Regions from separate parts of the Bacillus salitolerans genome, predicted to be linked through region 3. Evidence: riboswitches for the same ligand, from Rfam matches in the RefSeq annotation. Region 3 holds a riboswitch; each other region holds the start of a gene.
What was found. Region 3 has a riboswitch for cyclic di-GMP ahead of ACFSCX_RS00525 (S-layer homology domain-containing protein). Riboswitches for the same ligand answer to the same signal wherever they lie in the genome.
Positions count from the first base shown of each region.

Region 1: it holds a riboswitch for cyclic di-GMP, as region 3 does, so the genes downstream of both, ACFSCX_RS23950 (hypothetical protein) here and ACFSCX_RS00525 (S-layer homology domain-containing protein) in region 3, are expected to answer to the same signal.
Region 2: it holds a riboswitch for cyclic di-GMP, as region 3 does, so the genes downstream of both, ACFSCX_RS10605 (hypothetical protein) here and ACFSCX_RS00525 (S-layer homology domain-containing protein) in region 3, are expected to answer to the same signal.

Region 1 is NZ_JBHUEM010000055.1:128,254-139,241, forward strand. It holds gene ACFSCX_RS23925 (hypothetical protein) at 1-309, shown strand, start outside; gene ACFSCX_RS23930 (cell wall hydrolase) at 405-845, opposite strand; gene ACFSCX_RS23935 (serine hydrolase domain-containing protein) at 1,114-2,682, shown strand; gene ACFSCX_RS23940 (TetR/AcrR family transcriptional regulator) at 3,153-3,677, shown strand; gene ACFSCX_RS23945 (hypothetical protein) at 3,765-4,646, shown strand; cyclic di-GMP riboswitch class I at 4,788-4,871, shown strand; gene ACFSCX_RS23950 (hypothetical protein) at 4,939-5,523, shown strand; gene ACFSCX_RS23955 (SH3 domain-containing protein) at 5,523-7,904, shown strand; gene ACFSCX_RS23960 (peptidoglycan-binding protein) at 8,286-10,631, shown strand; gene ACFSCX_RS23965 (hypothetical protein) at 10,631-10,852, shown strand; gene ACFSCX_RS23970 (hypothetical protein) at 10,921-10,988, shown strand, end outside.
Region 2 is NZ_JBHUEM010000014.1:91,796-102,783, reverse strand. It holds gene ACFSCX_RS10625 (DUF6359 domain-containing protein) at 1-2,549, shown strand, start outside; gene ACFSCX_RS10620 (hypothetical protein) at 2,815-3,207, shown strand; gene ACFSCX_RS10615 (aromatic acid exporter family protein) at 3,495-4,562, opposite strand; gene ACFSCX_RS10610 (oxidoreductase) at 4,962-6,008, shown strand; gene ACFSCX_RS10605 (hypothetical protein) at 6,090-6,449, opposite strand; cyclic di-GMP riboswitch class I at 6,503-6,586, opposite strand; gene ACFSCX_RS10600 (S41 family peptidase) at 6,844-7,824, shown strand; gene ACFSCX_RS10595 (MFS transporter) at 8,013-9,239, shown strand; gene ACFSCX_RS10590 (hypothetical protein) at 9,464-10,444, opposite strand; gene ACFSCX_RS10585 (hypothetical protein) at 10,717-10,988, opposite strand, start outside.
Region 3 is NZ_JBHUEM010000001.1:104,189-115,176, forward strand. It holds gene ACFSCX_RS00490 (AraC family transcriptional regulator) at 1-399, shown strand, start outside; gene ACFSCX_RS00495 (SRPBCC family protein) at 414-860, shown strand; gene ACFSCX_RS00500 (MerR family transcriptional regulator) at 1,160-1,936, shown strand; gene ACFSCX_RS00505 (C45 family autoproteolytic acyltransferase/hydolase) at 1,937-2,965, shown strand; gene ACFSCX_RS00510 (PadR family transcriptional regulator) at 3,548-3,853, shown strand; gene ACFSCX_RS00515 (chromate transporter) at 3,895-5,094, shown strand; gene ACFSCX_RS00520 (helix-turn-helix domain-containing protein) at 5,213-5,665, opposite strand; cyclic di-GMP riboswitch class I at 6,097-6,180, shown strand; gene ACFSCX_RS00525 (S-layer homology domain-containing protein) at 6,293-7,474, shown strand; gene ACFSCX_RS00530 (DUF1646 family protein) at 7,707-8,729, shown strand; gene ACFSCX_RS00535 (Na-translocating system protein MpsC family protein) at 9,087-9,776, shown strand; gene ACFSCX_RS00540 (Na-translocating system protein MpsC family protein) at 10,103-10,780, shown strand; gene ACFSCX_RS00545 (GNAT family N-acetyltransferase) at 10,831-10,988, opposite strand, start outside.

The DNA.
Region 1 (10,988 bases), on a different contig from region 3:
TTTGAAGTGGTTTGCGGAGTGAAAAGTCGAATAACAGAATTTAATCGACATTTTGAAGTGATTTACGGAGTGAAAAGTCGAATATCAGGATTTAATCGATATTTTGAAGTGATTAACGGAGTGAAAAGTCGAATAACAGGATTTAATCGACATTTTGAAGTGGTTAACGGAGTGAAAAGTCGAATAACAGAATTTAATCGACATTTTGAAGTGATTTACGGAGTGAAAAGTCGAATATCAGGATTTAATCGATATTTTGAAGTGATTGCTACATACGTTGCCAAACTTGGTTCGATAATAAAGTCTTAACAAAGGGGTTAACTTTACCCAAAATTAAAAAGCTTGTAGAGAAAATATACCCTTTCTCCACAAGCTGCATCCCCTAATTGTGGGGATCTTTTTCTTTACCAACTATAAACACCTTCGCATGTATTAGCCTGTGGTTCATAATAACAATGCTGTTTATATTGTCCTGTTATAGGTTGGCCGTACCAAGTAGGCGGACATGCTGCATACGGATTAAAATACCAAAGAGCAAATTTGGAAGGATGTTCCCTCCAAAAATCTAGCGTTTGTCTAGCTAATCTTTTTTCTACATCCCTCGCTCTGTTATAAAAAACATTCCCTTTTTGCACGGCTTCAAACGAATAATTTCCTCCTTGTACTTGATAAATTACTTGCCGGATTGTCCGTAAACCTTCAAAATCTCCACAGTTTGCTTTTCGTCGATTTACAATTACATTGCCAACCATTAGCATTCCTAATTTTCCTTCACCTTCGGCTTCTGCCCTCATCATCCTTGCCATTAAATCTACGTCAGCATCAGTATATTGTACTCTTGGCATTTTCATCACCTCTTATAGAATTGTATGAAAAAAGCCTACAAACAATGCTTTTTCAATTAAACAATAAAATCGTAAATAGAACTAATAACGTAAAACCTTACCTATGGCTGTGGTCTTTCCTTTATGAATTGAATTTGTAATAAGCGCGGACGAGTACTCCCTTAGCGAGACAGGGATTCAATTATGCCTGAATAATACAGAAATTAAAAAGGATTTTCTTTTACCATATTCGAACTATATGGGTAAGACAATTACATGGAGGTCGAATATGAATTCTATTGAACAGAAGATCGACGCGATTTTTTCACGCTGGCAGCAGGGAACTTGTCCTGGAGGACAGGTTATGGTTAGAAAAGCTGGAAGGCTTCTTTATCAAAAGAACTTTGGTTATGCAAACATTGAGCATGCCGTACCAGTAAAGAACGAGACGGTTTTCCACGTGGCATCCGTTTCAAAACAAGTGACGGTTATGTGTGTCCTTTTGCTACAGGAGGACGGGAAGCTGCATATCGATGATGATGTGAGAGCGTATATTCAAGACTACATACACTTTGATGAACCTGTTAGTATTCGTCAAATGATGAACAACGTAAGTGGTATTAGGGATCAATGGGAGCTTTTAGGCTTAAGTGGCGTAAGAATTGATGATACGATCACCCAAAGAGACGCGCTATCGATCATTCGAAAGCAAAGACAGCTTAATTTCGAGCCTCAGTCTCAATTTCTTTACAGTAACTCGAACTTTACGTTACTAGCGGAGATCGTGGAAAGGTTATCAGGCAAAACATTAAATGAATTTGCGAGTGAGCGAATATTTAATCCTTTAGGGATGGAGCGTTCATTTTTTAAGGACCACTACTGGAAGCTGATACCGGATAAAGCCAGCTCCTATTATGATAATGGAACAGGTCAATATGTATATAATGTCCTGAACTATGGAACATATGGTGCCACTTCTCTTCATACAACGGCAACTGACTTTTTAAAGTGGATGGATAACTTCAAGAATCCGACCATTTGTACGGAAGAAACTGTGAAGATTATGGGGGAGAGCCCTGCACTATCGGACAATACGAAAAGCAGCTATGCGGGTGGCCTTTTTGCCGGAGACCATAAAGGACATGCGTATCTAGAGCATGGTGGGGCAGATGCAGCATATAGAAGTGCAGTTGTTCGATTCATAGATGATGATATAGACATTGTGATTTTATCAAATACGCAAATTATTCCCCTAAAGGGTGCAGCATTTGCTGTTGCTGATATTGTGTTGGGACATGAGGAACGTAGCACAAAAGTAGAACAACCGAAGGAATATAGGGAAGAGTTTAATCATGAAGGTGTCGAAGGGTACTACTTTTGTACATCAGCCATCTTCTTGGCTTTTGACATCCGTATAAAAGACGGGTTGCCACATCTGAAAACAAGTTACGGCTATGAGCCATTGACTCATGTATCTGGTAATCACTTTAGAATTGAGTACCTAAACCTAGACTTATATTTGGGTGTAAATAGTGTCCTTAAGTCAGCAGATACATTCATTCCGCTTAAAAAAGTAAAGCCGTTTGCCCCAGCTGAACGTTCTAATTATATGGGTACATATGAAAGCAGTGAGCTAGACACATGTTATGATGTGATTGAAAAAGATGGAGCCTTATACATGTCTCATTCTAGACATGGTGAGCAGGTGCTTTATCAGATCGATGATAACAAATGTGTGACCAATGCTCCGTTTACGTTTGTCGTAGAATTTATTAGACAGGGAGATCATATTACTGGTTTTACATTTACAGGGAATAGAGTGAGGAATGTGATGCTGGAGAAGGTTATGAATAAGTGATGACATTCATCTAATGCCTTTTACTTAATAAAGGTGTCCTTCCCGGTTTAATAGGGGGGGCTATTTTTTATCCCGTTCCAACTGGCGCTAAGATCCCACTTCAAAACGTTAGATGAATCGAGAAGTTTAAGTGGGGGATAAGCGCCAGTAAGAACCCTGAAAAGGAACACAGACTAAAGTCGCCACCTCTTGTGGCAACGTCTGTGTGACCCACAGTGTGGGCCTCATCTAACAATCAGTGGGGGATGAGGAAAACCCCTACTGATTGAAGTTTCACTTTATGTATTTTGACCAAACCAAGTGATTCCTATCTAATGAATTCCGAACATGTTTACGATATAGTTTTTCATTTTCAAGAAGCTAAAGTATGAAGGTAACACTACAATAAAACATGAATTGACAAAACAAATGACTTCCATTATTATTTATTTATCAGTCAATAAATAAAAACTAATTCATTATGCGTAAGGATGAGTATTTTGGCAGCGAAAGAAGATAAAAAAGAACGTATCATCGAGAATGCAGTAGCTGTATTTGCTGAAAATGGGTACTATAAAGCAACAACTGGAATGGTAGCGAAAGCGGCGGGTGTCACTCAGCCGTATGTGTTCCATTTTTTTGAAAATAAAGAGGCGCTTTTTAAGGCTGTGATTGATCGGGCATTTGGGAGAATACATGACACTTTTGTAGAAGCTCAAGCACCTGCTGAGCAATTGATAGGTGCTATGGGCCGAGCATTCGAACAATTGATTCAAACACACCGAGAAGAAGTGCTCATGGTCATGCAAGCACATACAATATCAGAGCCAGGGATTCGTGAACATGTCCAGAGCATTCATCGCATCATGTTTGAATCATTGACATTGAAATTTGAGAAAGCGGGAATTCCGAATGCAAAAGGTACAGCAGCTCAATTTATTGGAACAGGCCTATTAATAACACTTGCTGAGGTATTGAATTTGCCAGAAATGATCCCTGGTGGAGATGGTTGTTAAAAAAGAGAAAAGTAAATGTTCTCTTTTTTTACACAGTTATTTATTGATTAATAAATAAATAAATAAAATAGAAAGAAGGGAAAAATCATGGAGAATAGTCAAAAGCAGCGCATTCAATTATTTGAAGGAGAAAGGTCACTGGTTATGGTAGGGCTCATTGGGTTTATCCTATCATTAAGTATTGCAATCTTTATCTTTTTTCAAGGTGCAGTTATTTTACCTGAAGGCAATATGAAGGATGCCTTTTCTTTTAATGCAGCAATCGGCATTTTCATCCTATCGATAGCGGCGGTTCTGCCCTTTGCGGGTTTTACGGAGAGAAAGCGAAAGATTATTCGGTGGTCTTTTATTGTCTCAAGTATATATGGTTATGCCATTGAAACCATACAGAACTTTAGAGGTCTGGATCCTCGATTTTCTCGGATGGGTACTGTTGTGGATGCGATAGGTGGAATGGTATTTGGAGTTATGTCTTTAGTACTTGTTATGTTGGCAATCTGGCTGACAATTCGCTTTTTACGGATGAAGCCTCCTTATGAACGTCCATTGCTTCTACTAGGAATTCGGTATGCATTTGTATCTGTCGTCGTGGCCAATATGGCTGGAATCTGGATGATTTTACTTCAAGATCGCTTTACAGGGGAAGCAGGTAACCTTATTGTCCTACATGGAATTGGCTTTCATGCACTTCAGACGTTGATTATCCCGGCGTGGTTAATAGAAAAAACAAATGTGAAAAACAGCATTAAGAAAGGACTTGTCCATATAGGCAGTATCGCTTGGATGTTGATGATTATATTGATAGGGATCCAAACTGGATTTGGCCGATCTGTATTTGAGTTCACGGCATTCCCAGTTTTAGGAGGGCTGTTTTTACTAGTCTGGTTTGGGACAGTTATCCTTACAGTTTCTTTATTCCTCAAAAATAGAAGAGCTCAATCACTGCAACGGGATTCACTATCTTTGTAGGCGTGAAAAGAGTGGGGGCGTTACGTGAAAAATAGAGAGAGTTCAATAGACTTTGAAAGAAAAGGTTAATTTTCAAAGTCTATTGTATTGCTAGTGAAAAAGTACTATGATAGTTTTATAGGTATTAATGACTACTAATTACATATCAAAGGGCAAACTTCTTGAAAAAGTGGGACGCAAAACTATAGGGGCTTACGCTACCAAGCATGCCAGCCAGTTGCAAACAATTTTATCGATAGACGCCTTTTTGATGTGGCGTTTTTTTTTAATTTTCTAGATAGAGGTGACGTCAATGGGAAGTACAGAAGAGTTAATGAACGGGTTATTTGGTACAATCGAACAGGTGAATGAACGGATGAAGACGGTTCATTCACACCCGAATTTTTCGGGCGGCGTTGATTTTAGAACCTCCAATGGTGAGGTTGTGGCGTCTACGAGGCCGGGTGCTGGTGGAGATACGATTGTAGAGGCTGATGGGGAAGTGGTCGGTCATATCCGTGACAATGTAACAGGCGGACATACGTTTGACATGGGGATGGGACACGCGATTAATTCGTCTCCTAACATTCATGGCGGGATGAACTATCATGATAATGTTGAAGGGTTTATTGGTTACACAAAGCCGACCTTTGATGGAATGGGCTATTATTCTCCGACGCATGAACAAATGCTCACCATGTCAAACGATTCGTTAGTGGGAGGCGTGATGATTACGTCTACACCTGCTATTGCGATACCTGATCCATTAGCTGATTACGGTACGGCTCTTGACACACTTGATATTACGAATTCTGTCTTAGATGCTGGATCTATTGGAGAATCGCTAGAGCTTAGTGAAGGGTTAGAATTCTTTAACATGATTGCGGATTGGTTGTAATGGGACAAGCTCAGCTAACAACAAATGTGTTTCTACATCCAAAGCAGCAATATGAAAAAATCCAGCGAGAATTACAGATTCATTTACTACCGGAAGTGGCGGAAGAAGTAGAGGCCTACGTTCAGCATAAATGTGAAGAGCAGTTCCAGGTGATTCATGGCACGTTATCTGCCAGATATGATGCACTTCGAAAATATGTATATGAGCCATTGCAAAAGGTTGAATCAAAGGAAGAGTTCCACGAATGTATTCGTCAGTTTTTTACATACACGAATGTCACAGATGTGATTGAAGAGCTGAAGGAGCTTTTTATCTTAGATCATCTTCAAGAGGATTATGAAAGCTTCTTAGAGGGGATGTCCAAAAACGAATACGGTAAAATCTTTCAGCACCTTTCATTTGACCGGAGCATTTTCGTTTTTTTACAGCAAGGGTTATTGTCTGATTTAGATCAGCTCAGTGACCAATTGACCGAATATGCCCTCGCCGTAAAAGCGTATAGCGAACTTCTTCAAAAAATGAAGTCTCAAGCAGCAGGGAGGACCTTTGCGAAAATTGGAGCCTCTATTTTCGGATCTCTCATTGCTGGACCATTTGGTGCCTTTGCCGCACGCGGGATGATGAGTTCATTTTATGATGAGAATTCAAGGATTGGCCAAGCGATGGAAGAAGTCGATGAAGCGTGGAATGCCTATACCGATTCGTTAATTGCATTCTTAAATGATTTTGAGGTAAAGTACCGTCATGTCATGATGGCGATGTACGGAGGTGTCATGCTAAAGGCGAATCACCATTTTACTTCATACAAAATGGAGTTCTCTGCGTTAGCGACATTAAGTCAAAACTATGAGCTTTGTCTTGTGAAGGATGAAGAGGCCAAAACGGTAAAGTGGGCGAATGAAACAATCTCCACAATTCAAGCTCTGTTCAATCAAAAGGAATACACGAAGGCATTACAAATAGCTGATCCATTCTTCCATTATGTGAATCAAAGCCCAGTGTTGGGCCGAACGATAGTAAAGGAAAACAGAAGTGTAAAGTATTTCGCACATCTAATGAAGTTTTCGGCGATTGGCTTTTATATAAATGAAACGAAAAAAACGAACCTCCAAAAAGCAATCGAGATGATTCACGAATTGTTTAAACAAAATCCAATGATTTTACAGGACTCAGATATTCAAAATATCGGTGCTCCTACGCAAACGGAACTCGGTATGTTTTTCGTTCATCAGTCACTTGGTGAAAAGAAGCTCGATCGATTAGAGACCTTGCTTGACTACATGCAACGAATTCTAGATCGCTGGACAGAAGGGGGAACCGAGCCTGGCGAACAGGTTAGCGATGTGGATGAATTCCCAAGCTTCATGATTGCGCTATGTGCGTTTTTAGAGGAAAAGAAAAAGTGGAAGCATCCCATTATTGATGCATCAAAGCAAGCCATCATTACACCAAGTTCCATTAGACAAACGAAAAAGCAATACTCGCAGTTTGGCGGGAAGGATGCTTTTTCTCGTTACTTATCAGTTGGTGTCGTAACCGTTCCACTTTTCTACGGATTAGGATTACTGGTACGTCCGTTTTTCGCTCTTGGTAAAATGCTGTCGTTTAAGAAAGTTGCGATTGCAAGTATCATCGCCGTCGTAGCAATTGGATTATATGTGAAAAGGGACTACCTGCTAGCATTTGGAGGCAATCTGTTTTTAAAGAGTGAGGAGCCTACTTCGGGTGAACCAGTTGAGATTGATACCTATTTAACGATTACAACTGACAGTGCCAATATCCGTGACATTCCTTCCTTACAGGATAGCAATGTTGTGACCGTTGTATCATCAGGTTCTGAGCTCCTTTTCCTAAATGAAGAAATGGAGGATGAGGAAGGACGCTTATGGTATAAAATCGAAGCTCCAGATGGAGTGATCGGATGGATTAGTAGTAAGATTACTTCATTTGCCTTGAATGAAGCACCTGTCACCTCAAGTAATTCAAGCTTTTTAGACAATCTTGCTCAAGGTCAATTAGAGGGGATGCCAATTCCATATGATACTACCCGGACCGTTGAAAGTATTATCGAGGAATTAGGAGAACCTGAACATAAACAATACTGGGGCGGGGGCTATGGACTATTTTATGAGGAATATGCCTACTATGTAGATTCTGATTTTGCTGGTGCACTCATGACAGCCGCTGAGCTGTACGGTCCACAAATTGCATGGACCCCTGATGAGTACCGGAGAGACGCCGGTTCACCAAGCTCAGAAGGATTCAGTGACATGGATGGAGAGTTTGTTATGGTGTATGAAACAAGTGATTACATCGCGATGGTTTTCTTTGAAGATGAATCCTCGCACGCTAACCGAATTTTGCTGAAAGATGTTTATTAATAGGAAGGTATACTAGTTTTTAATAAAACTGGTGTACCTATTTTTTTATCTCCAACTAATCTTTCATTTTAAACAAACGTTTGTTTAAAACAGAGGATGAGCCTTGAGATGAGTGGCAGGGCTGTTTGGGATGGTATTTATATAGGTGATCAAGTTCTTTAAATGATGGAATGTGGAAGATACCAATGAGTGAAAGAGCAATATAATTGTATTGGTAATGTACCATAAGTAATCTATTAATTTTTTGTAGAAACGGGTAAATCTACCTACCTAGTAATGTGTGAGAGTATGGAAAATTAAACCAATCTACCTAACGACGAAATAGAAAAATAAGGGTATATTTTACATATATTTACTTCATATAAGAGCAGGAGTGAAAATATGCCATATACAAGGACAAGTTATAGTAGGCCATCGTACTCAAGTGCACCTTCATCAAGATCAAGTTCTTCATCATCTTCATCTCAGCCTAGAACATCTAGCCCATCAAGTAGTTCAACTAGAACATCGACACCAACAAGGACAACTAGTCCTCCGTCAACACCATCACCAACAAGACCGGCTCCAAGTGAACCAGGAAAGGGTACATATGTAAACGCTACTGTGAGTGATAGAGGTATTACGCAGCAACCAACTGCTTCAACAACAATGGTTGTAACATCACCAAGAGGTGGATATGGTGGTTCGCCCCAAACGAAGCCAAGTCAGGGTTCGTACTATCCAGCGCCACAACCAAAGCCAAGTCAGCCTGCTCAACCGCCAAGCTATCCGGCACCAAGGCCAACACCGCCAGCTCCGCCGCCGAGGCCAACGCCACCTGCTCAACCACCAAGTTATCCGGCACCAAAACCAGTTGAGCCACCAGTTGTTCAGCCAAAGCCGAAGCCGGTTCCAACGCTGCCAGTACAACCATCACCTGTCCAACCACCTGTTCAGCAACCTAAACCGCCTAGTCCAAATCCTGTCACACCGTTACCAGGTCCATCTCAGCCACCAGTAACGACTCCGGTACCAGATCCAACTCAACCAGCACCAGGTGCTCATCAGCCTGGAACTAGGCCACAACCATCCAGTCCTACCCATGGAGCTATTGATCCAGGAGCAGAGGGTCCTGCACCGATTACGGGAAAGAAGACGTGGGAGGGTGAAACGTTACGAAAAGGAGATCAAGGGCTTCAAGTCAAGCAACTGCAATTATTACTTGTAGAATTCGGTTTTTTAAATAAAAATGAAATTGACGGCAAATACGGTCCAAAAACAGAGCTGGCCGTTCGTCATTTTCAAGATTCGTACGGCTTATCCACCGATGGAGTTGCCGGGCAACAAACGTATCGAAAGCTCATGGAACTAAAGTCAAAAAGCTACAATTACCCGATAACATGGAAGGGCGAAACGTTAAAAGAAGGTGACAATGGTCAGGCTGTTCGAGACTTGCAGCGCATCCTCAATAAACTAGGATTTAATGCAGGTGCAGAAGACGGAGCCTTTGGAGCAAAGACGAAAAACGCCGTTCTGCTTTTTGAGCAGTTCATGGGAAAAAGCTCAGACGGAGTTGCTGATAAAGGGCTATTTTATGAATTAACTAGTAAGCTACATAGACAAACCCAGCTCAGCGGCCAATGGATCAAAGAGAGCCTTCAGCGCGGAGACATCGGCCAGCAGGTTCAAACCTTACAAGCACTTTTAAAATCAATCGGGTTTGACGATGTTGAGGTGAATGGGAAGTTTGATAAGAAGACGGAGGATGCGGTTAAAAAATTTGAAGCCTATTCTGGATACAATGCTGATGGCATTGCGGGATGGCGTATCAAAAAAGATTTAGAAGGATTTTTAACGAAACGAAACGAAAATATAACAGAAGACGAAGGCAACTTTAAGGTTTCTGGAATTAATGCGATTGGAATCATGCATGGAATTGCAGAAGAACTATGGTCATCTGTAAAAGAATCCTTTGCTCTTATACATTCATTTGACGATATGATCTATCAAACTGCTAAGCTAACAAGCAGTATTGTTTCTGGTGAAATTACAATACAAGATATTCAAGATGGATTAAAATCTTCTTTAAAAGAAGAGTTTGTAGAGCCATTTGAGTATATAAAGAAACACGGAAAAGATCTTGACTCAGCTACCTATAAAGAATCGAAAGAGTTTGGTCATCACCTGACAAAAGCAATATTTACAATCGGAGCCGTCCTAACCGCGGGTGTTGGCTCAGCTGCATTATTGGCGAAGTTAGGTACAAAATTAGGCGGTACGCTTAAGGATATTGCTGATATTGGTAGTGAGAAAGTGTTGGATGATATAGGGAAGGGTACGGGACAATCTGTTGCTAAACTTGGGCCAGATGAGTTAGTTGTAGCAGACAAATCATTCCTTAATGAAGAAGGTAGAATTGACTGGGAAAAGTATGCACCAAATGGAGGATATGTACAAGGAACTAGAGTTGATGGTGTATCACTTGAAGCTGGGACTGTAATTGATAGGTATGGTAGTTCAAGAGGTAGCTATACTTCACCAGTAGGTACTGGATATGGGGAACGTGCATTACCTTATATTGAAAATCCTAATGCTTATCATCAGTATCGGGTCGTAAAACAAATTGAGAATGTTAGCAAAGGAGAAATTGCTCCGGCGTTTAATCAACCCGGAGGAGGTATTCAATACGAACTGCCAAACTCCATAGATTATTTACTGAAGAACGGGTATTTGGAGGAGATTAAGTAATGAACAAAAGTGAATTAAAAAGTATGTTAGAGATCAAACAAATTCCGACTTACTACTATAATCTGGACGGAATAGGAGAAGTTGACCAGAGAGTATGCTTAGAAAAAGAAGGACAAGAATGGATTGTTTTTTACAGTGAACGTGGTAAGAGATTTGATATCAAAAGGTTTAATACCGAAGATGAAGCTTGTCAAGATATTCTAAATCGATTGGTAGAATAGTTTTAAATGATAATGACCTTGAAAAAGACACGGGGACAGGTACATTGTCTTTTTATCATGGAGGTATCATGAGCGTAATATTCTCGGACTATGGAATTGAGATCAGTGAAGAAGATGGTCGGTATTTCTTAAATTT
Region 2 (10,988 bases), on a different contig from region 3:
GATTTATCGGGGTTAACACGGTAGCAACAGCAAACATGGTTATTCCTTCAGGCATTGAAGATATTTACTTCTCTAATGAAACAACCGCTGTTAATAAAGCTGTTGCAGAGTTACAAGCACAAGGGATTGAAGCCATTATAGTTCTGTCTCATATGCCTGCTTCCCAAAATGGAACTGGTGCAACAGGTGATGCAGCTGACTTAGCAAACTCGGTACATGATGCAGTTGACGTCATTTATGCTGCACATAACCATGAGTTAGTTAATGCAGTAGTAGATAACAAGATAATTGTTCAAGCTTTAGATTATGGTAAAGCGTTTGCTGATGTTGATATTGAACTAGATCCAACAACGAAGGATATTGTGAAAAAGCAAGCAGAAATCGTATATGTCAATCAAAATGGCGTAACACCAGATCCAGCTGTAGAAGGTATTCTTGCCAAGTATGCAGCTCAAACGGCAGATATTATGAACCAAGTAATTGGAGTGGCAGCGGTTGAACTAAAAGGTGGATATGGTACGAAAGGTGAAATTGGTGATAATGCCCTAGGAAACCTAATTGCGGACGGTATGGCATGGGCTATGAATTCTGATTTTGCTTTAGTGAATGGCGGAGGAATTCGTGACAACATCAATGCAGGTGAAATCACTTGGTCAGAGCTTTTCAACGTTCAACCATTCGGTAACACATTAGTAAAAGTTGAAATCACAGGAGCAGATTTAGAACAAATTATTAATGCTCAAATTTCAGCTTTATACGGACCAGACGTTTCAGTTGGTGGCTTCAAGTACACATGGGATGGTGCTACTAACAAAGTCATTGATATTTTCCTTCCAGATGGATCGAAAATTAACAAAACAGCTACTTATACCTTAACAGTAAACAACTATATGTACGAGCACGGTAGTGATAAGTATAAGCTACGTGCGCTAGGCGAAAACCCAATGCAGGGACCAATCGACTTAGATGCAACCGTTGATTTTGTAAAAAGCTTTAATAACGAACCAATCACTTACGTAGCTGAAGGCCGTATTTCTGAAGTAGTAGGGCAAGATGATAACCTAGGTCTTGTTACGATTGCAAAGGCTCGTACAGCTGAATTAGGAACAGAAGTAACAGTAGAAGCAATTGTTACATCAACTCCAGGTGCATGGGGAAGCAAAGGCTTCTATATCCAAGATGAAACTGCTGGATCCTATGTTTTTACATCTACTGATAAAGGATTAACAATCGGTGATAAAGTGCGAATTAGCGGGAAAACAGCTACCTATAACGGAGAATTCCAGCTAGCTGACCTTACTACTCTCGAAAAAATAGGGACGGATGTAGCTAAAGTAGCAACAGAATTCAATCCTGCTGAACTAACAGAGGCAACGGAAGGTCAATTAGTCATCGTTAAAGGGGCTACTATCTCCAATTTAAAGAGTGTAAACACTTATGGAACATTTGAATTTACAGCTACAAAGAATGGTGAAACAGTACTTGTCCGAGTAGATAACCGTACAGGATTAAAATTCAGCGATTTCCCTTTCCAAAACGGGGATGTGGTCGATGTAACGGGTATCTCTGGAGAATTCAATGGAACAATTCAATTAAAGCCTCGTAGTGCTGAGGATTTTGAATGGGTTGAAAGAAAAACAATATTATCAGAAGAAAACAAAATCGTGACGTTGCCTGGTACAATCTCCATTGATTTTAGTCAAGTTGTATTTGAAAATAATCAACCTGTTCCGGTAACAGTAACCTCTCTATCTAAAGAAGATGTCGTGATTGGAAATGAAGCACTAGAAGTAGCAGGAATGATCATTGATGTAGATATACCTACAGCATTTACAGGGTTTGTTTCAATCAAGGCTCCTATTAATGAAACTCTTTCATTAGAAGAAAAACAAAAGCTGGCGATTTATTACTATAATGAGCAATCAGAAGAGTGGGAATACCAGCAAACAGAGCTCTCTGAAGATGGCAACTATATTATTGCTTATGTGACACACTTCTCTATCTATGGTGTCATGAAGGTTAATGATACTGAAGCACCAACTACAGAGGCTTCATTACCAGAATCAGACCTTTCGAATGGTGCTTATATTCATGAAGTAAAGCTAGAACTTTCTGCTTCCGATCAGATAACATCAGTAGCAAAGATCGAATTCAAGCTAAATGATGGTGAATGGATTGTATACAATGCAGATGAAGGAATTCGTATCGATACGGATGGAACAACAGAAGTATCATTCCGTGCAACAGACACACTTGGAAACGTAGAAGCAACTCAATCAATCACTGTTAACGTGATGGCTGCTACCATTGAAAACGTTAAAGAAATGGTGACAAATGCAGATGCGAACAGAGGCATGAAAACGTCTATTTTTGCCAAGCTCGCTTCAGTAGAAAATGAACTAAAGAAAGGTAACGTTGGCAAAGCATATGAGAACTTAGAAAAAGTTCGTGAACACATTTCCAAGATGAACAAAAACAATATGGATCAAGAAGACAAGGAAGAAATTCTAAAGCTTGTAGATTATATCCTTGAAAATGAAACATTATAAATAAAAAAAGAAGGCTTCTCTCTAAAGAGGGAAGCCTTTTGAATTACAGGAAGCTCAGGACACCTTTCATAGATCAAAAGGGTTCTCATTTTAGTATGAAAAAGATTAATAGGAAAACAAATTTGTTATATAACGTTTATTAAGTTAAAATGAAGGCAATAGCTTTAATAAAAATGATTAAATTATATTAAATTATTTTCAACCTAACTCTATTGTGCTAAGATATTATATTAGAGTAAACAATGTGACGGAGGTACCATCATACATGTTTAAAAATTTACCACACGGGGTGAAAATAAGCATCTCCCGGTCAATTGCTTCTGCATTTGAACAATATATGAATAAAATTCAATGGAATGAAGATAAATACGATTTAAACGTGTTTATGCAGGAATGGCGTTCCTATATTGAAAAACACGCCTCTTGGTATGATAAAGTCGAGGATGTTATAAAAAATGACGGACAATTCCATGAGGAGCTAGCTGAGAAAATAAATGAAGTTCTAGATAAGGTTCTATCAGAGGAGCCTTCTAAGGAGCAAATGGAAGAACTAGATCTTTTAGAAAAAGAACTAGGTCAGGAATTTACGTACTCATGTAAAGCCGAAGCTAAATACTTAATAGAACGTCTGCAAAAACAAGTAAAAAAAAACAGCTAAAAGAACGGCCAGCAACTGAGAAGCAGTTAAAGCTTGCATCTATTTACTATGTACAAGCTTTCGATGTAGAGCTTCCCGATCAGCATTATACGAATCAGGACATCACGACTATTATCGATAAATGCAAGAAAGAAATTAGGCGAAACACAGAAATGCTCGATGACTTAGATATCATTGAAGAAGAAAATGATGATTACGTACATTAAAACTATCCTTTTAGGATGGTTTTTTTATTTAAAAAGACCTCCAAATCAAATACAAAAAGGGCCATGGGTTAAGTAGGAATATTAAACTCCGTGTCCCTTATTTTTCTCTAATAACAATTGATGTCGTATTTCCAGGGATTGTATATTATTCAGCTCCTCTACTAAATCATGAATGGCAAGTAGTTCATATAAAATGAGCGTTTCAGTTGAAAGGTGCTGATGATATTCGTCTTCTAAATACAAAGTATGCTGTTGTTTGGAAAACCACTCTCTCAATCGATTCATTTGTTGATGGTGCGAATCGGGAATGTGGAAATTTTTAGAATGGAATATACCTTTTATCGATTTCACTGATTCTACAATCATCCTCTTCTTTTCCTCACTCAATTCTATATGAACTGAAGGGAGGTAGATTAAGTTTCCAAGATGATATATGATTTGGCGCAAAGTGGTGAGTTTTTTACATTTATAATGGAAATCACGTATTTCCTTTCGACTGATTCGATGGTATTTCCATTCATCTTTTTGATAAGTACATAACGTTTCAGTTTGATCAACATCTTTTACAAGGGCTTGAAAATTTCCCCTTAAGTCTTTGCTGAGAGGTTGTATATTTAGTAACTCAAGACATCTTGAATCAAAGATGTCGCCGGATTTATCCAATAAATCATGAATCTTGTTTGTAATGGATTTTGAATAGTTAGGTGGCATGACGAAAAAGTTAACAAGGGCAGAAATAATGATTCCTGTACTAGTAGACCCAAGTCTAATAAAAAATGAGGAAAAGTACTCATCATGAACTGTTGAAATCATGGCGACACCAGTTAAGGTTGCCACTAAAGTTCCATCGTGTAATTTTAGTTTATGGCAAGCGATGATGGTTGAAAGGGAGACGAAAGCATAGGAATAAGGGCTATCCCCGAATAAAAAAGTAAACAGTATGGCAAATGCAGCACCAATTGCTGAAGCAGGAAGACGAACAAACGCTTTTTTTATGGAATCTGCCACCGTAGGTTCAATGGTCACAATGGCTGTTATGACCGCAAACATAACCGGCCAATTCAGTATATGGCAAATAAAAGCCGTTACAAATACAGCAATCCCGGTTTTAACAATTCTTCCCCCAACAAATTTTACCCTTTTTGGCATGATAGACAAAATCCTTTTTTCTTTTTTATAATTATTATAGAACTAAATAAACTTGGTTAAACAGGAATATTTATCATTACACTAATTCAAGCGTACTAATGCCAAAAAGTAAATGGGTAAACTAGCCATTTGTCCAGCTCTAACTGGCGCTATGACCTCCACTTCAAAACTTTAAAAGGTTGGAAGAAGTATAAGTGGGGGATAAACACCAGTAAGAACCCGATAATAGGACACAGACGTTGCCATAACCTGTGGCAACGTCTGTGTGACCTACATCGTACAGTCCTCAACTAACAATAAGTGGAGGGTGAGGAAAAACTCTTTATGAACATATCAATAGTAACTTCCTAGAACAAATTATATAATAGCCACAAATAATGTGTTCTTTGGAGGACAAATATGGCGAAAATTAACGTTGGTTTAGTTGGATATGGATTATCAGGACAGACTTTTCATGCTCCTTTATTAACTGTTTTAAATGATTTTGAGATTGTGAAAGTTGTAAGTTCTAAAATAGATAAAGTAAAACAGGACTTAGGAGAAATCGAGGTGGTCAGCAGGTTAGAAGATATACTTGCGGATTCGCAAATTCATTTAATCGTGATAACAACACCAAGTGGTCTTCATTATGAAATGGCTAAGCAAAGCTTGCTCGCTGGAAAACATGTCATTTTGGAAAAGCCAATGGTGGTGAGGGTGTCAGAAGGTGAAGAACTAATAAAAATTGCAAACGAACGAAACCTCCTATTAAGCGTGTATCATAATCGCAGGTGGGATAATGATTATGTAACAATCAAGAATTTAATAAATGAAGGGGTCCTCGGGGAAATCAATACATATCAAGCCCATTTCGATCGTTATAGACCAGTTGTTCGTGATCGATGGAAAGAAAACGAAGGTCCAGGTTCAGGTTCATTGTATGATTTAGGCTCTCATTTAATTGATCAGGCTTTACACTTATTTGGTGAACCCCATTTTGTGTGGGCAGATGTGTTTGGTCAACGTACGCATGCAAAAACAGATGATTATTTTCATATTGTGTTAGGCTATCGCGATAACCTTCGAGTCATTTTACATTCGGGAGCTGTCGTTTTGAATGCTGGTCCAAGGTTCCAGGTTCATGGAAGTAGAGGAAGCTTTATTAAATACGGAATTGATGGACAAGAAGATGCATTGAAGGCGGGTTTGAAACCTATTGATTCAACATGGGGAGCGGATAACCCTGAATTTTATGGTAAGCTTGTGATTGTCAAGGAGGAACAAGAAGAACACACCGTTGTTCCAACTTTAAAAGGCTCATATTTAACGTATTATAAAGACATTGCTCGTAGTCTCTTGCAAGGCGTAAAATTGCCTGTTACGGCTGAGGACGGGCTAACTGTTATTAAGATTATTGATGCTGCCCTAAAAAGTAGTATTGAAAAAAGTGTCGTATACATGGACTAATTAAAGTCGTAAGTGTGCCCTATTCATAAAAAAGACAGATGTCAAACTTATGATGACCTCTGTCTTTTTTAATAAAATGATTTATATTGAACCAATACTTTTTAAAATAACTTTGGCATCTTTATTAAGAAGAGTCCATATTCCTTTTTTCATTAGTAATTGTTCTTTATTTTTTATTGTATTTCTAATGGACTTCACATCAAATTTACTAGCAAAGCTATTAATGGCACTAATAGTTACCATTTCTGTTCTTGTTATCGTATCTGAGTTAGTACCCCTCTGATTATTGATAAAATCAAGTAACTCTCTTGCATCTTGAGATAGAAACCTCTTATTCGCATTAACTATATTAATATTTAATTCTATATTCTGCCTTGCCTTAACTAAATCCACTCTTTCTACTAATTGATTAATAGTTGTAATTACTTCTTTGAAGTTCATTCTCGATCTTTCCTCTCCCTAATAATCTGTTAAAATACGTACTAAAGGGAGTGGATTGCAACTGGCTGGCATTCCCCGCAGGATTAGCCCCTTTAGTTTTGCGTCCTACTTTTTCAAGTAGTTTGCCAATGGATATGTCTTATTACATTATACAAGGATAATTCGGTATAGAACTGAGGCAATAGTTTTGTTTTAAACGATGAAATAGAGCATGAAAAATAGGCGAAATGTTGGACAGTTTGAAGTTTTATGTAGTTTTATGTACCTACTAGAGACATCATACTATTGACAGAAATCATGTAATTTTCAAAAAGAATTCGTATGAAAACAGGAATCCTCTATCATATGACTAAATATAAATAGTGTAATCAAAATTGTTGAAAGGAGTGATTCCATGAACACAACAGAAACGAATAAAGATTTTAAGAAAGAGGTAGTAGAGGAATTAGCAGAGCGTTTACAAAGTGATTATATATTTCCGGATAAAGCAAAGGAAACGGCTGAGTTAATCCTAGGTAAGCTTTCAAATGGAGAGTATGAGGGGGTAGAAGATCCGTTTGTTTTTTCAAACGTATTAACGGAGGATTTACAGAAAATCACGAGAGATCGCCACTTAAAAGTCATGTATTCTACTGAATCTAAATCAATAGAAAAAGAAAAAATTGAAGAGGAGATGCTAGAAGAATATCGTAGAAAGACAAAGTCTATCAATTATGGTTTTTACAAGGTGGAAAGACTAAACGGAAATATCGGCTATATTGATTTACGGAATTTTGTTGATACACAGTTAGGCGGAGAAACTGCAGTTCATGCTATGAATTTTATCGCCAATACAGATGCACTTATTTTTGATTTGCGTAAAAATGGTGGAGGTAGTCCAGCCATGATTGCGCTGATTACGAGCTACCTATTTGAAGAGGTTACTCACTTGAATAATTTTTATTATCGTCCAGAAGGACAAACAAGACAATCTTGGACACTCCCATACACCCCTGGCCAACGTTATCTAAATAAGCCAGTTTATATCTTAACGAGTCATTATACCTTTTCAGCAGCTGAAGAATTCACCTATAATCTTAAAAACTTAAATAGGGCAACCGTCATAGGTGAAGTAACCGGTGGTGGGGCACATCCAGGTAGAGTTCAACAGATTACAGAACACTTTAGGGTCTTTATTCCTACTGGAAGAGCGGTGAATCCCATTACAAACACAAATTGGGAAGGTACGGGAGTGGAGCCTGATATTAAGGTGAGTAAGGAACTAGCATTTGATCGTGCTTATAATGAGGCATTAAAGTATGTGAAAGAAAAATACAAAGACAAGCAAGAGTATCAGTTTTTAATGGAAGAAATTGAGGAAGGCTTGACGAAGTAGTCTCAAAAACTGCGCGCTACCGGTATATTTGATGGCCGAAGGATAGATTCCTCGGCCTATTTTTATTTATAAATATAGCCTATATTATGTGCTTGAATCAAGAACTGACCCTTTCTTTCATACTAAAATTTCGGTATCATAATATTTAGAGAACCGAAATAAACGATGGAATGAAAGAAGTGGCTAGCATGACAAACCAGGAAATAGCTAAAAGAAATTTATATATTATGTGGTTTGCGAATTTCTTTGTAGCTGGAAGTATGACCATGGTGTTACCTTTTTTATCTTTATACATTGAATCATTTGGAGATTTCTCTTCCTCCTATGTACAGCACTGGTCTGGATGGACATTTGGGATTACGTTTGTAACAGCGTTTCTTTTTTCACCGATTTGGGGAAGGATTGGGGATCAATACGGGCGAAAAAACATCCTTATTTTCACGTCTGCACTATTAGGGATCTCCATCTTTTTAATGGGATTTGTGAGTAATGTGGCAGAACTCTTTTTCTTACGTCTCTTTATGGGGATTTGTACGGGATTTATCTCATTGTCTCAAGCGTTCATTTCGACCCAAACCCCTAAAGAGATTGCGGGGCGTGTTATGGGAACACTACAAACAGGTAGCATTACAGGATCTTTGTTTGGACCAATCATTGGCGGTGTTTTAGCAGACTCGTTTGGTTTTGCAAACACCTTTAAATTTGTGTCCATTTTTATTTTTATTTCTGTTATTTTAGTTACCCTTACAAAGGAGTACAAAATTGGTAGTAAAAAAGAAACGAATATGCGTTATACAAGGAAGCAAGTACTATCACATATGGGGCAAAACCCCATTTTATTGACCGTGCTATTTATCTCCATCATCATTCAAGTGGCCCATTTTAGTATTCAGCCGATTTTATCGTTATATGTAAGTGAGCTGCATGGACCAGAAAACATTGCGTTCTTTTCTGGAATTGTATTCTCAGTAGCAGGACTTGGTAATTTAATGATGGCTAGAAGATGGGGGAAACTTGGGGATAACATCGGCTATATAAAGGTGTTAATCATTCTTCTCATCATGGCAGGAATTGTCTATTTACCAGGGGCATTTGTCACAAATATATGGCAGCTAGCGGTGATTAGGTTTGTATTAGGAATGGCAATTGGTGGAATTATTCCTGTTCGAATTGCCTATATTCGCCAGGAGGCACCCATATCGATGCAAGGTGAGGTTCTTGGATATAACACGAGCCTTCGCTTTCTAGGAAACATTGTAGGTCCATTTATGGGAGGAATGATTGCTGCATACTCTGGCTTCTCAGCCGTATTCTTTATAACAAGTACCCTCCTAATCATAAGCGGAATAGTATTGTTTATTGCCATGAAACGCTATCAAGAAGATCACCATAAAGCCGTTGAACAGGTGGAATAAGGTGACAGTCACCACCCGAATTTTCTTGTTTCACAGGAATGTTCCACACAGTACCAGGTACTACCGGTAGTTCTTGTTTCATAGGCATGTTCCACACAGTATCAGGAACCGACCGGTAGTTCTTGTTTCACACTGTACCACCTACCGCCCGTTTTCTCTTGTTTAACAGAACTATAAAAAACCGATGTTTGCTAATAGGAAAACATCGGTTTTTCATACTTTTATTATTCCACATATGGGTCAGCGATGGCTGGGATATATATAGCCTGGCCCTCTTTATTTTTGAAAACATAGTAGGGCTGTAGGACTTGTCGTGGTTCAGTTGGTTGTTGCTCGTGATATGCTACTTCCACTTCAGTGATCGTAAACCGGTCGTTATTATTATTCCATTCGGGTGCAAAGTTGTTAATATAAGGGTGTATTCCTTTTCCGTCTCTCAGATTTTTCCATGCTTCCTCTGGTGAACGTGTTGGATAGAGGCTTTCTTCTATAATAGGTCTTCTTCTTCCGGCAAGCCCTAGTGCACTGCCTTCTTTGTCAAACCAGACTATAAGTGGTTTATCAACATATACTTTATACCCATTAATGGAACGATAAAAAATAGTAGTCCACCCTCCATTCGCAGATTGAATAATAGATGAAGTATTCGTGTCAGGCATGCGTAACTCTCCAAGAATTTCTTTTGCCCTCTGTAAAATCTTTTGTTCGGTTGGTTTTTCCATTGGGCCTGTTAGTGGATTAAGCCCGGCAAAGTATATGCCTGAATAGGATGGATGGTACTCTAGTACATCTGCATAGGGAGTAAATGTTTTCAATAGTTCTTTATGATGGGCTGGATAGCTTCCTTGAATATAGACCGGAAGTTCTTGAGGAATAGTGGGAAGTGTTGTATCTAATTCGTAATTGGTAATTGTCATGTTAGTATTGAGCAAAATGTTGTGTCCCAATATCCCATAAGCAATTTTCTCTTTTTTTACAGGTCGATCCGTTGCCCAAAACTGACCGTCTTCTGGAAAGGCTTGATCACTTTTTCCTCCCCACTCTTCAGGGGAATCCAAACATGGACTACACCTTAACTTCGGCGATTCTTCCTTTACCTCAGGCTCTTGTTCTTTGACAGGCTCCTTAATAATTGGCTCAATGACGTTTGTTTCACAACCAAATGTAGCAAGTAATAGAATAAGAGAATAAGTTAGCTTATTCAAAACCTCACCATCCTTCAATATTCTGGTGTTGCATTTTTAACCAGTAAACCTCCATAAAACGTTTATCAGACAGGAAGTACTCTTTGAACTCTTCTGAAGAAGGTTTCATATGTGTTATGAGGAGCTATAATATAATACTATGGCCATTGAAATTTGTAAGCAGTCTTATGCTATCATCTATGGAATAAGCTGCACTTACAATCTGTTAGCTTCACAAATACAGTTTTTGTTAGAAAGAGCTGGAATGGACAAGGGGCATGACCCCCTGACTGTTATTTAACTAATTGAATAGTCTCTATCATACTGAAAAGGTGCTCGTCATGAATTAATGTGGTTGATAGGTTTACTTGAATCTCAAATATCTCACCCATGATCGGGCCAATGATAACGATCGATTTCTCTGCAGCATTTTTTCCTTGTAGAATTACTGCATTATGGAAAAACTTATTGTTGCGCTTTGATAAATCTTCTTCTACAAATCCGTATTTGCTGAGTAAATCTTTTTTCACCGTATCAACGATTTGCTGTTGATCCACCTTACCGA
Region 3 (10,988 bases):
TGGATGAAGGGTTACGTAGAATTAATAAACTGGGCAAAGCGAAAAGAAATCATAAATAGAAATACTAGACTAATTGGCATGTCAATTGATGATCCTGAAGTGACACCATTAGACAAGTGTCGATATGACATTGCTATTACCGTAGAAGAGCCAATTGAATCTAATGGATTTATTGGTGCAGGAATATTTAACGGTGGTTTAACTGCTGCCCTACACTATAAGGACACTATTGATAATCTCCAAGAAGCCTATGATTATTTTTTTGATGAGTGGCTTCCGAGAAGTCGTTACAAGCCTAGGCATTTACCTGCCTTTGAAATATATCATGAATCTCCGCCAAAAATAAATTTTGAACAATTAAATATGGATATTTGTATACCAATTGAACTTATTAACTAATATGGAGGTAAAACATGCTTGCATTTGAGAAAAAAGAAATAATTAGAGAGAACAAGGATATAGTATTTGGTTTTATCAGTAATCCAAATAACCTTGTTAAGTATGGAAAAGATGTTGTTAAAGTTGAGATTTTTGGGAGTAAAGACAACATATCCATCGGAACGAAAATAAACGAAACGAGATTGTTTGGTAAAAAAGAAATAAGTGCCGTTATTGAGGTTAGTCACTACTTACTTAATGATGAAATAGCGTTTCAGTCTAAATCAGTCGGTATGAGTATTACTTATTTTTACAGCTTAAAAGCGATTGGATCTGGGACTGAACTCTCCCTTAAGTGTTTCATTAAGAGTAATATCATAATGAAAATCTTTGTTCCTGCTATGAGGAAAATGCTACTTAAACAAGATGGTGACCATTTAACAAGGATTAAGGAAGTAATTGAAGGATACGAACGCAAATGAGAATAATGTGACATCTTATCATAAGACCATGAGATATGAATAGAAATATTGTTCATATTTCAAGGTTTTTTATGTTTGTCACTTCAGCCAAACATAAATTGTTGTAATTTATTGAAAGAAACTGGAGAGATGTGCTAATTGGACAGATTTATGAAAAACTCGAAATTCATCATTTAAGTTTAACCCAACGAAGAATAAACGACACTCTCCACAGAGGAATATTACCTCTTAACTCCTTAGTAACGTATTGACATTCAAGTTACTTGAAGGTGTATCATTCGATATAAGGGAGGGATTATGTGACTACATTTATGACGATAAAGGCTTTTTCAGAGAAGACAGGTATTTCTAAAAGTGCTTTAAGGTACTATGAGTCAAAAAAATTATTGGAATTAAAAGAAAGAAACAGTAGTGGATATCGAGTATATACAGACGATCAGATTGAAATAGCAAAGCTAATATCAAGTCTGCGTATAGCGGGTATTCCAGTTAATGATATACAATCTTATCTTTCTAGTGATGAAGCAATAAAACGACAGCTAATGGAAAGCTGGATTAAGAAATTAAAAAAGAAAAAACACCTTCTAGATGTGAGTTTACACTATTTAGAAAGGGAAAATAGAATTGAAAATATTTATTTAACAGAGAAGAGTAAGGAGAAGATTGTCTGGTTTTCGGCAGAGTCGGAAGTTGGAAAATTTCAGAAGCAGTTTGAACAAAAAGGGAAGCTGCTTGAAAATATGAATATCCCAATAAAAAACTGTTATTTGAAATATGTATCAGGAGTGAATCCAATAACTGCCCATATAGGTTTTGGTATTCCATTTGAGATTGAGATAAACGGAAAAACTAATATTCATAAAGTGGAAATTATGGATGCGTGTGTCTGTATCAGTATGTCCTATAAAGAACCGATTTCTAACATCCATAACGGCTACAAAACATTAATGAAATATGCAGCTGATCATCAATGGCTTCCGGCTAGCTCGATTCTAGAATGGTATCATGGCGAAAATTTTAGTGAGCTGGATTTACTAATGCCTGTTATTCAAATGGAAAAAAGGAGGGAACTGTAAGTGGTACAAGGAAGAGAGTTGTCTGTAAAAGTCATTGATTTAAGAGGTAGTTATAATCAAATTGGAATGGAACAGAGTAAAGAAGCTATCACTTCCTTCATATTGGAAAATCAGATTTCCCAAAATCTAAAATCAGAGTATGACACTCTAGAAGTAACAGAATTATTGACTGAATTATCCCCGAACCTGTTATCTGAGCTTGAAGGGTTGTCTAAAGGATTAAATCAAGAATTAGGAACAATACTACAAATCTTTAGTGGCTATGATGTAGATTTACCAGCAATGGGGTGTACTTCTCTTGGCACTGACCATTATTACGTGCGCAATTATGACTTTAGTCCTGATTTATATGATGCAAGATTAGTCTTTTGTAAACCGGTTAATGGATTTGCGAGTGTCGGCTTTAGTCAGCAGCTTATTGGAAGACTCGATGGTATGAACGAAAAGGGTCTTATTGTCGGCTTACACTTTGTGAATAAAACACATCATAAAAAGGGGTTTATCTCCACGACTATAGTTAGACAACTTTTAGAACAATGTGAGACGACAGAAGAAGCCATCAACCTTATTAAAAGAATTCCACACGGCTATTGTTACAACTATTCTATTATGGACCGACATGGTGTGAAGGTCATTGTAGAAGCTTCCCCAGAAGAGCAAGTCATCAACTTTTTACATCCATTAACCTGCACAAACCATTTTGAATCTGAAGCTTTGATGGAGAAGAATAGAGTTAATATACAAGGGTCCGTAAAGCGTAGAGACTATATTGAAAAATTACAATCGGAATTTGTATCACCTCTGTCAGCCTATGAACAATTTAACAACGAAACATCTCCACTCTTTTATAAAAACTATCAAGAATACTTTGGCACCTTGCATACCGTTGTCTATATCCCAAAGGATTTAGAGATAATAGTAGGGATTGGTGGTAATTGCAAACCAATGAGATTTTCTCTAATAGATTACGTGAATGATTCTTTCGTTTTACCTGAAACAATAAGCGGGGTGATCCGTCAAAAAGTGTAGGGTTCTATTAATGAAGCAATATATTGCTTTGGTCAATAACGAAATGTGTAAGGTAAGAATTACCTATCCTTGAGTGAATAAGAAATTTGATTGTATCTTATTACGATGTACTTTGTAATCCGGCTCAGCGCCCAGCCAAGATGAAATGGAGGCGATCTTTGCCATATCATCTACTCGAGGTCAGAAACGTTCATCAGTGATTTTTTCTGATGGTTAGTTGAACCAATCGGACTCCAACTGGAGTTTTTGTTTTTTTACCGCCAGTTGGAGCGGGATAACCTTAAATAAGTAAAAGGGGAAATGCACCCTTTTTCTCATTTAGGAACATTTGCTATGCCGTAGGCAAAACGCTGCGCTTGCCTTTTGTTCTTGAGCATCAGAGATAAAATAATAGCTAGATTTAAGTGGAAACCCCGTTTATTTTAGTAAGAAAGACGGGGTTTCTTTTGTTATAATGACCTATTTTGTACTAAAAGGTGAAAATCAAGAATAATCTCAAGTGGTTTGTTACAAACATGGATTTATGCTACCATTCAATGTAGAGATTCGATATTGAAATCCGATAATAGGGGGGGGACGATGTTGGAGGACAAAACAGTACGAAAGTTATTTCTAGGGTTCATTCAAATCCATATTTTGCACCATGCCCATGAACAACCCATCTTCGGTTTATGGATGTTAGAGGAGCTTAAAAAACATGGATACAGTATTAGTTCTGGGACACTCTATCCAATTCTTCACTCAATGGAAAAGGATGGTCTGCTACATAAAGAAGAAAAAAATGTGGAAGGTAAAATTCGAAAATATTATCAAACGACAGAAAAGGGAAATGAAGTTTTAGTAGAGGCGAGAAAGAAAGCTTATGAGCTTTTCAAGGAAATCAACTAATCATCATTTTTACGGATTGTAAAATGAGAGGAGGAAGATCAATGAATCAAAACTTAAAGAGGGAAAAGGGTTTATTAGCTACTTTACTCGAAGTTTTAATGGTTTCGACAAGACTTGGTTTTACATCTTTTGGAGGTCCTGTTGCCCATCTTGGTTATTTCCATGATGAGTATATTCGAAGAAGAAAGTGGATGGATGAAAAGAGCTATGCCGACTTAGTGGCGCTATGTCAATTTCTACCGGGTCCTGCAAGCAGCCAAGTAGGAATCGGGATTGGCGTCATGCGAGCAGGTGTATTAGGTGGAATTGTATCATTTCTAGGGTTTACATTACCATCTGTTTTTGCCCTAATTATCTTTGCTTTAATACTCAAAGGATTTAATATTGGTTCTGCTGGTTGGATTCATGGGTTAAAAATTGTTGCGGTTGCTGTAGTTGCTCATGCCATAGTTGGAATGGCCCAAAAACTTACACCAGACTTAAAGAGAAAAGCTATTGCCTTATTGGCACTTGTTGTGACACTGCTATGGCAAACATCCTTTACACAGATCGGAATAATTCTTTTATCTGCATGTATTGGCTTTATATTGTATAAATTTCAGAAAGAAGAGACAGATTCTAGAGTTCATTTTCCCATCTCACGTACATTTGCAACAGTTTGTCTTGTTTTGTTTTTTGGATTACTGATTCTTCTACCTCTTGTAAGGGAGCTGACGAACTATCATTGGATTGCGATGTTTGATAGCTTTTATCGATCTGGATCACTTGTATTTGGTGGAGGACATGTTGTATTACCATTACTTGAACGTGAATTTGTGCCGACAGGATGGCTAAGTGAAGAAGCATTTCTAGCTGGATATGGAGCTGCACAAGCTGTACCGGGTCCATTGTTTACATTTGCCGCTTATCTTGGTGCTGTTATGAATGGATGGGTGGGAGGTATCGTAGCAACAGTTGCTATCTTTTTACCGGCATTTTTATTAATTCTAGGAACGCTCCCATTTTGGGATAGTCTAAGGCAAAGTCCAAAGGTAAAAGGTGCGCTTATGGGTGTTAATGCAGCAGTGGTAGGAATATTAATATCTGCATTTTACCAACCAATATGGACTAGTTCCATTCTAACACCAATTGATTTTGCATTTGCCGCTATCTTATTTAGTATGTTGGTATATTGGAAGCTTCCGCCTTGGATTATTGTTATAACTGGAGCGGTTGGAGGAGCTCTTTTATCGATTGGCTAATTTAGAGGAAAGGAAACACCCCAAACAGTAAGATATAATCAATCTTCTCTTGGGGTGATTTTACTAGCCTGCAATAGAAAGAAACTGTGAAAATGTTGTTTAGAAAAAAATGAAATGATCAATCTTCTTTATATTTTTCCTTCACGATACCAGAACCTATTCCCCCACCAACCATAAAAAATAAGGATCCAAAGTTCCAAAAAAATGAACCGCCAACGAGGTTTATATCAAGCGGTGTGATTTTATTTAACAGAAGAATGCCTAATTTTAGGATTAAAAGAGCGACACCAATCAAAAATAATACATCAAATATAATTTTTAGATTCGGATGTGCTAATTGTTTGCTATCCTTAATCACTTTCTCTTTCAACTCTTCATCACTCCTTAATAATTCGTCTATCGTTACACCTAAAAGATCACTTATTTTGATCAGTATTTCAATACTAGGGTAATTTTGACTATTTTCCCATTTGGAAACGGACTGTCGACTTACATAGAGCTTTTCGGCCAATTCTTCTTGAGACCACCCCTTATTCTTTCGTTCGCTTTTTAATTTATCACCAAAAATCATTCTTCCTATCTCCTTTTTGCAATCTATAATCGATTATTGGTATGGTCAGTGATAAAAGTAAAGAAAAATGTAGTTGCTTTAAGTTGCAACTACTAGTTGCCAGTCATAAGCATGATTATACCGCGGTTTTAACTGGTCATCATAGAGTGGGATTATTTTCATTTTCCTTCACTAAAAACCACTTGAGTATCCTTTGTTCTTAATTAATACAAGGCTCTTGTATTTGTTTTAAGATGTGTAAAAAAATGGTCTTTAGTATGGATATTACCATATATTTGTGATTTAAGAACTATAAACAGAATGGGTGAAATGGGTAATATGTATTATTTTTGCGTAAGGATGCAACTAAATTAGTAGAAGATATTGCCAGATTATGTAGAGTTGTGTCTAAATATTAAATAGGTATTAAGTCAGATATTAGTCTCATCATCTTAACGAAATGGCAAATTCGGTGAAAACCGGAGGCGCAAAGTCACAGGTCTAAAGCGTATTGCTATGATGGCTGGACTACCGAATTGGGATACATATTACTAGTTTATAGTTTCATTCATTATTTGAAGACCATTACCCGTTGAGCGTTGAGTTATTTGTCTTTTTACTCTCATAAATTACTTGAAGGAGAGAAAGATGAAAAAAATAGTTATTACTTTATTAGCACTAATTTTATTTATTCCTGTTAATTCAACTAATGCAGCAACAAAAGAATTTACTGATGTACCTAACGATTTTTGGGCATATGAGGAAATTAAATACTTAACTTCTAAAGGAGTAATAAGTGGTTATCAAGATGGTACATTCAAACCGAATAATCCTGTTTCAAGAGCACAAGCAGTTGTAATGCTCGCTCGCGCTCTTGATTTACCATTAGATAATAGAAGAAACCCATTTTATGATGTATCAAGTAACCATTGGGCTGTACAAGAGATCTCTGCAATTGCAGAAGAGGGCATTTTCCCAATGTTTGAAAAGTTTGAACCAGATCAACCCTTAACAAGAGAATTAATGTCATATTCATTAACAAAAGCTTATTATCTACCAAATTTTATGAGTGATTTAGAGTTTGCAGATGTTCCATATAATAATAAATACAAGGAAAATATTTCTGCAATTTTATCCAATCGAATTACAGTACCATACGCAGATAATACGTTTAAGCCACTTGGATCAGTTACTCGAGCACAATTCTCAGTATTTATGGCAAGAGTTTTAGAACCAAGTTTTAGAAAAGGTGAAGCCTTAAATAAAGAGTTAATCTATACATTAACTGATCAAGATATACTAGAAGCAATTGAACTTGGAAAAAGCCAAGAGTCTGTGAATGATCTTATTTTAAATGATCAGCTAATTCTTGACCGTCAAACCTATGAAGCATTTATTCCTACGGTATCATTAATAACTCCAAAATCATATGCATCTATGATAACACTGGAATACTTAAAAAATGGTGAAGACGTTACGCTTGAAAAGATTAGAAAAGATGTAAAAGAATTATATCCAACTGAATATATTTATTTCTTTGTTCAGACCTATCATGAAGTAGGAGATCAAAAAGAGGACTCTGTTTTTATCGTACAAGATCATCTGCAGCGTGAGCCTGAGGAAATGGTTAAGGCAGCCACTTTTAATGCACCTATTGGTGAAGGGGAATTAGCTCAAGAGGTTGTTGTAAATAATTATTTGGTCGCATTCAAATCTACTAACCTAGATTTTGATATGGAAGCAAGAATGGACATTCGTATTGATGATGAACTAAACCGTCGAATGAATACATTTGAATATATTATTAATTTTGCCAAATATACAGAATAGCATTTAAATAAATACTAGAAATAGTTTTAGCTTACTGATAATAATTTCAGTAAGCTTTTTGTCTTTTATTAGGGGGATAAAGTGCCCAGTGATCTTATAAAGAATAGAGTTTGGGATATCGATAAGGAATCATTATCTTTTAATTTCTAATTCATAGGGAAAGATTGTCCATCCATGAGCATACAATCTATCATGCCATAAATTGGTTCACATAAGGGGTGAGGATGAAGGAATGGATATCGGATTACTGGTGGTTCTTATTCTTGTGTTATTGTTACCATTAACCAATAGAGTTGTAGAGAGAAATTTAGAGCTGTTCATTTTTTGCAGCGGCTTAGCAGCTGCATGGATTACTGAAGTGATGAGTGCAGCCTTATTTCTTGAATCAGCAAAGGATCCGATTACGATAACAGTGGCAGTTTTGATTGCAGGGTTATTGTTCAAATGGCTTCATAGTCCAATTGTGAGAACCATTACAACTATTAGTAGCTTGCTACCTTATCGTGTTTTTATTGCCTTTTGTGTAATTTTGTTAGGTGCCCTTTCTAGCGTGATAACAGCTATTATTGCTGCATTAGTATTAGTATTAATTGTATCATCCCTTCAATTTGAACGGAAAGCGATGATTCGATTTGTCATTCTCTCTTGTTATTCAATTGGTTTAGGAGCAGCATTAACTCCTATTGGAGAACCACTCTCAACAGTAGCTATAAGTAAGTTAAATGGTGACTTTTTCTATTTCATCCGGTTGTTGGGTCCAGAAATTTTTATTGCATTAGTGGCATTTGGCTTACTAGCCTCATATTTTGTAGCTCCACATTCGAAAAATAATTCAAATTTAGTTATCCGAAATAACGAGAGTGAAAGCTATGAAGATATATTAACAAGAGCACTAAAAATCTATTTCTTTGTAATGGGACTTACATTTCTAGGAGCAGGGTTTGAACCTCTAATTAACCGATATTTTATACACCTTAACCCCTCATTACTTTATTGGATAAATATGATTTCCGCTGTGTTAGATAATGCGACACTAACTGCTGCAGAAATAAGTGCAGTCATGAGTCATTCAACAATTAGATCCATATTATTGGGTTTACTCATAAGCGGAGGGATGTTAATCCCAGGCAATATCCCGAATATTATCGCTGCGGGAAAACTTAAGATTACGAGTAAAGAATGGGCGAGATTTGCCATTCCAATAGGTTTTCTAACCATGTTACTATATTACTTCGCGATGATGCTGTTTAGATAAGACTAGCTTATTTCACAAATAGGGAATATTGCCGGGGAAATTCCGACAAAATACGAGTGAGAGAAGTTTAAATGAAAGCCATGACACTATATAACAATAAAGTTACGGGTGACAATTACTACCTATTGTGGTATAATATTTAAGTCCAATGTCTTGCTGTCATTTGATAATTATTTGCTTTGCTAATACATAATCAAAGTTTATATACATTTCGATATGGTAAATGGAAGAACCTATTAGTAAATAGTCTGTCTTACCCATGGCCTAACTTCATGATGCTGAAGTTAGGCTTTTTTATATTTTTAATGATTATGAAAAAGCAGGGTATCATTCTAGTTATTGAAGGAGGAAGACTAAATGAAAAAAGCACAGAGTCAATACCAAGAAAACCTCCTACATCTAAGTAGTACATTTAGTAAAATACTAAAACAGAGATTTGGTAAAGGACCTGAAACGTGCGCTGTTACCTATCATTCAAAACGAGTTACGGTTTATGTTAGAAATTTTATCACTCCCGCAGAAGAAGTATTAGTAGATAGTGGTCAAATGAACTTAGCCATAAACTTCCGCAATGCAGTAATGGATAGGGTAGCGAAAGAATTTATACGAGAGGCTATGGTGAGTCTGGATATCAGCTTAGATTCTTATTATTATGATTGGGATTACGAGAACAATACAGGTGTTATGTTACTGCAAAGCAGTACAGATAAATATTTCAATGAAGCGAGTGCGATTAGAGGCAAAATTTTTAATCAGATTATGTTTGTAAGTTCGGAGGTTCATAAGGTTCCAAAACGGTTAGATTTAATAAGATTAAATCAAAATATTGTAGTTGTTGAGTGTAAAGGGATTATGCTCCAGGTTGAGAAGGTTCTTTATCAAAAGGGGCATTTGGACATTCTTCAAGAACGTTCAAGAGAAATTAAAGACCGCTATTTGGAGTATAAGAATGTTTTTGCAAGTATCTTTGAACGAGATGTTTTAAGTATATATATGGCGTGGGATTATGCAGAAGATAGTTGCTATATCTTTTTTTACTTACAGTAGTCCTCTTACTTCTTATCATTTCTACATTAAAAAGAGATTTTGAAATTTCGATGGCAAGTGAAAAAAATCTGAAACCATTGGATAGAATGCTAAACAAAAGTCAATATAGCATGCTAGGTAAATTACCTGTATGTTATCTTGGCTTTTTTCTCTTTCTTTTGTTATGAAGATTTATTGAATCATGAAGAAGAATTACTATTTTTTCAAGTTGCTAATCTTCTTAAATTCACGAGTATTCAATTCCTTGGTTGTAGTCCATACTATCAATTAATGAAATAAGAAGAAAACTTCTCTCGCGATAAAGTACATGTAAAGGGGGTTGGTGTATGGATCAGGAATTACTCAATTCTGTCAGTAGTTATACGAGTAAACTCCTTCGGAATAACTTCGGGAAGGGACCACAATCTTGTCAATCAATCATGAATAAAACCCATTTTGTCACCTATATTCGTGGCTTCATCTCTCCCATGGAAGAGGTTTTAATGAATAGGGGGCAGAAAATCGAAGTTGAAAAAGCAAGGAACTTTATTATAAATCACCTACTTGATGAACTTAAAGGTGTCATACAAGTTTCCTTAAACAGGGAGGTTCAAGCATATTATCAAGATTGGAATTTTCCGAACAATTCAGGGATCCTCATGTATACATTTGAAGAAGATGAACAAATAGAAAGAGGAAAGCCAAAAATAAAAAGTAACGTATTTGAAGCTGAAATTGCTCGAATTAGTAAACTTGTTCAAAAAATTCCTGATGAAATAACCATATATGAAATATCCCCCTCGATCTTTTTGGTCGAAAGGAAGGGTATTTTAATTCCCATAGAGAAAGCGCTTATAAAAAGAGGATTCGAAGAAGAACTCATCCTAACAAAGGATACCTTAGAAAAAGAATACTTTCACCGTTATGGAAAATTTGATGAAATCTTCCAGCACCAAGTCAAAGATATATTTATCGATTGGGACCTAAAAAACGATAAATCCTTAATGGCCTTTATATTATGGTGACAGTCACTACCCGATTTTTGTCGAAAAATCTCCGTGTGACTGTCCGGCCATTAGTTGGTTTTCTGGTACATCGACATTTGGAACATCGGTTTCATACCGACATTTTCATATAAACGGTTTGCCCCAGTTAAGCTGTTGGAGTCTACATTTAAAAGAACGGATGAAATTCCTCGCTGGTAGCTTTCTTTAAAAACAGTTGTTAACAAAG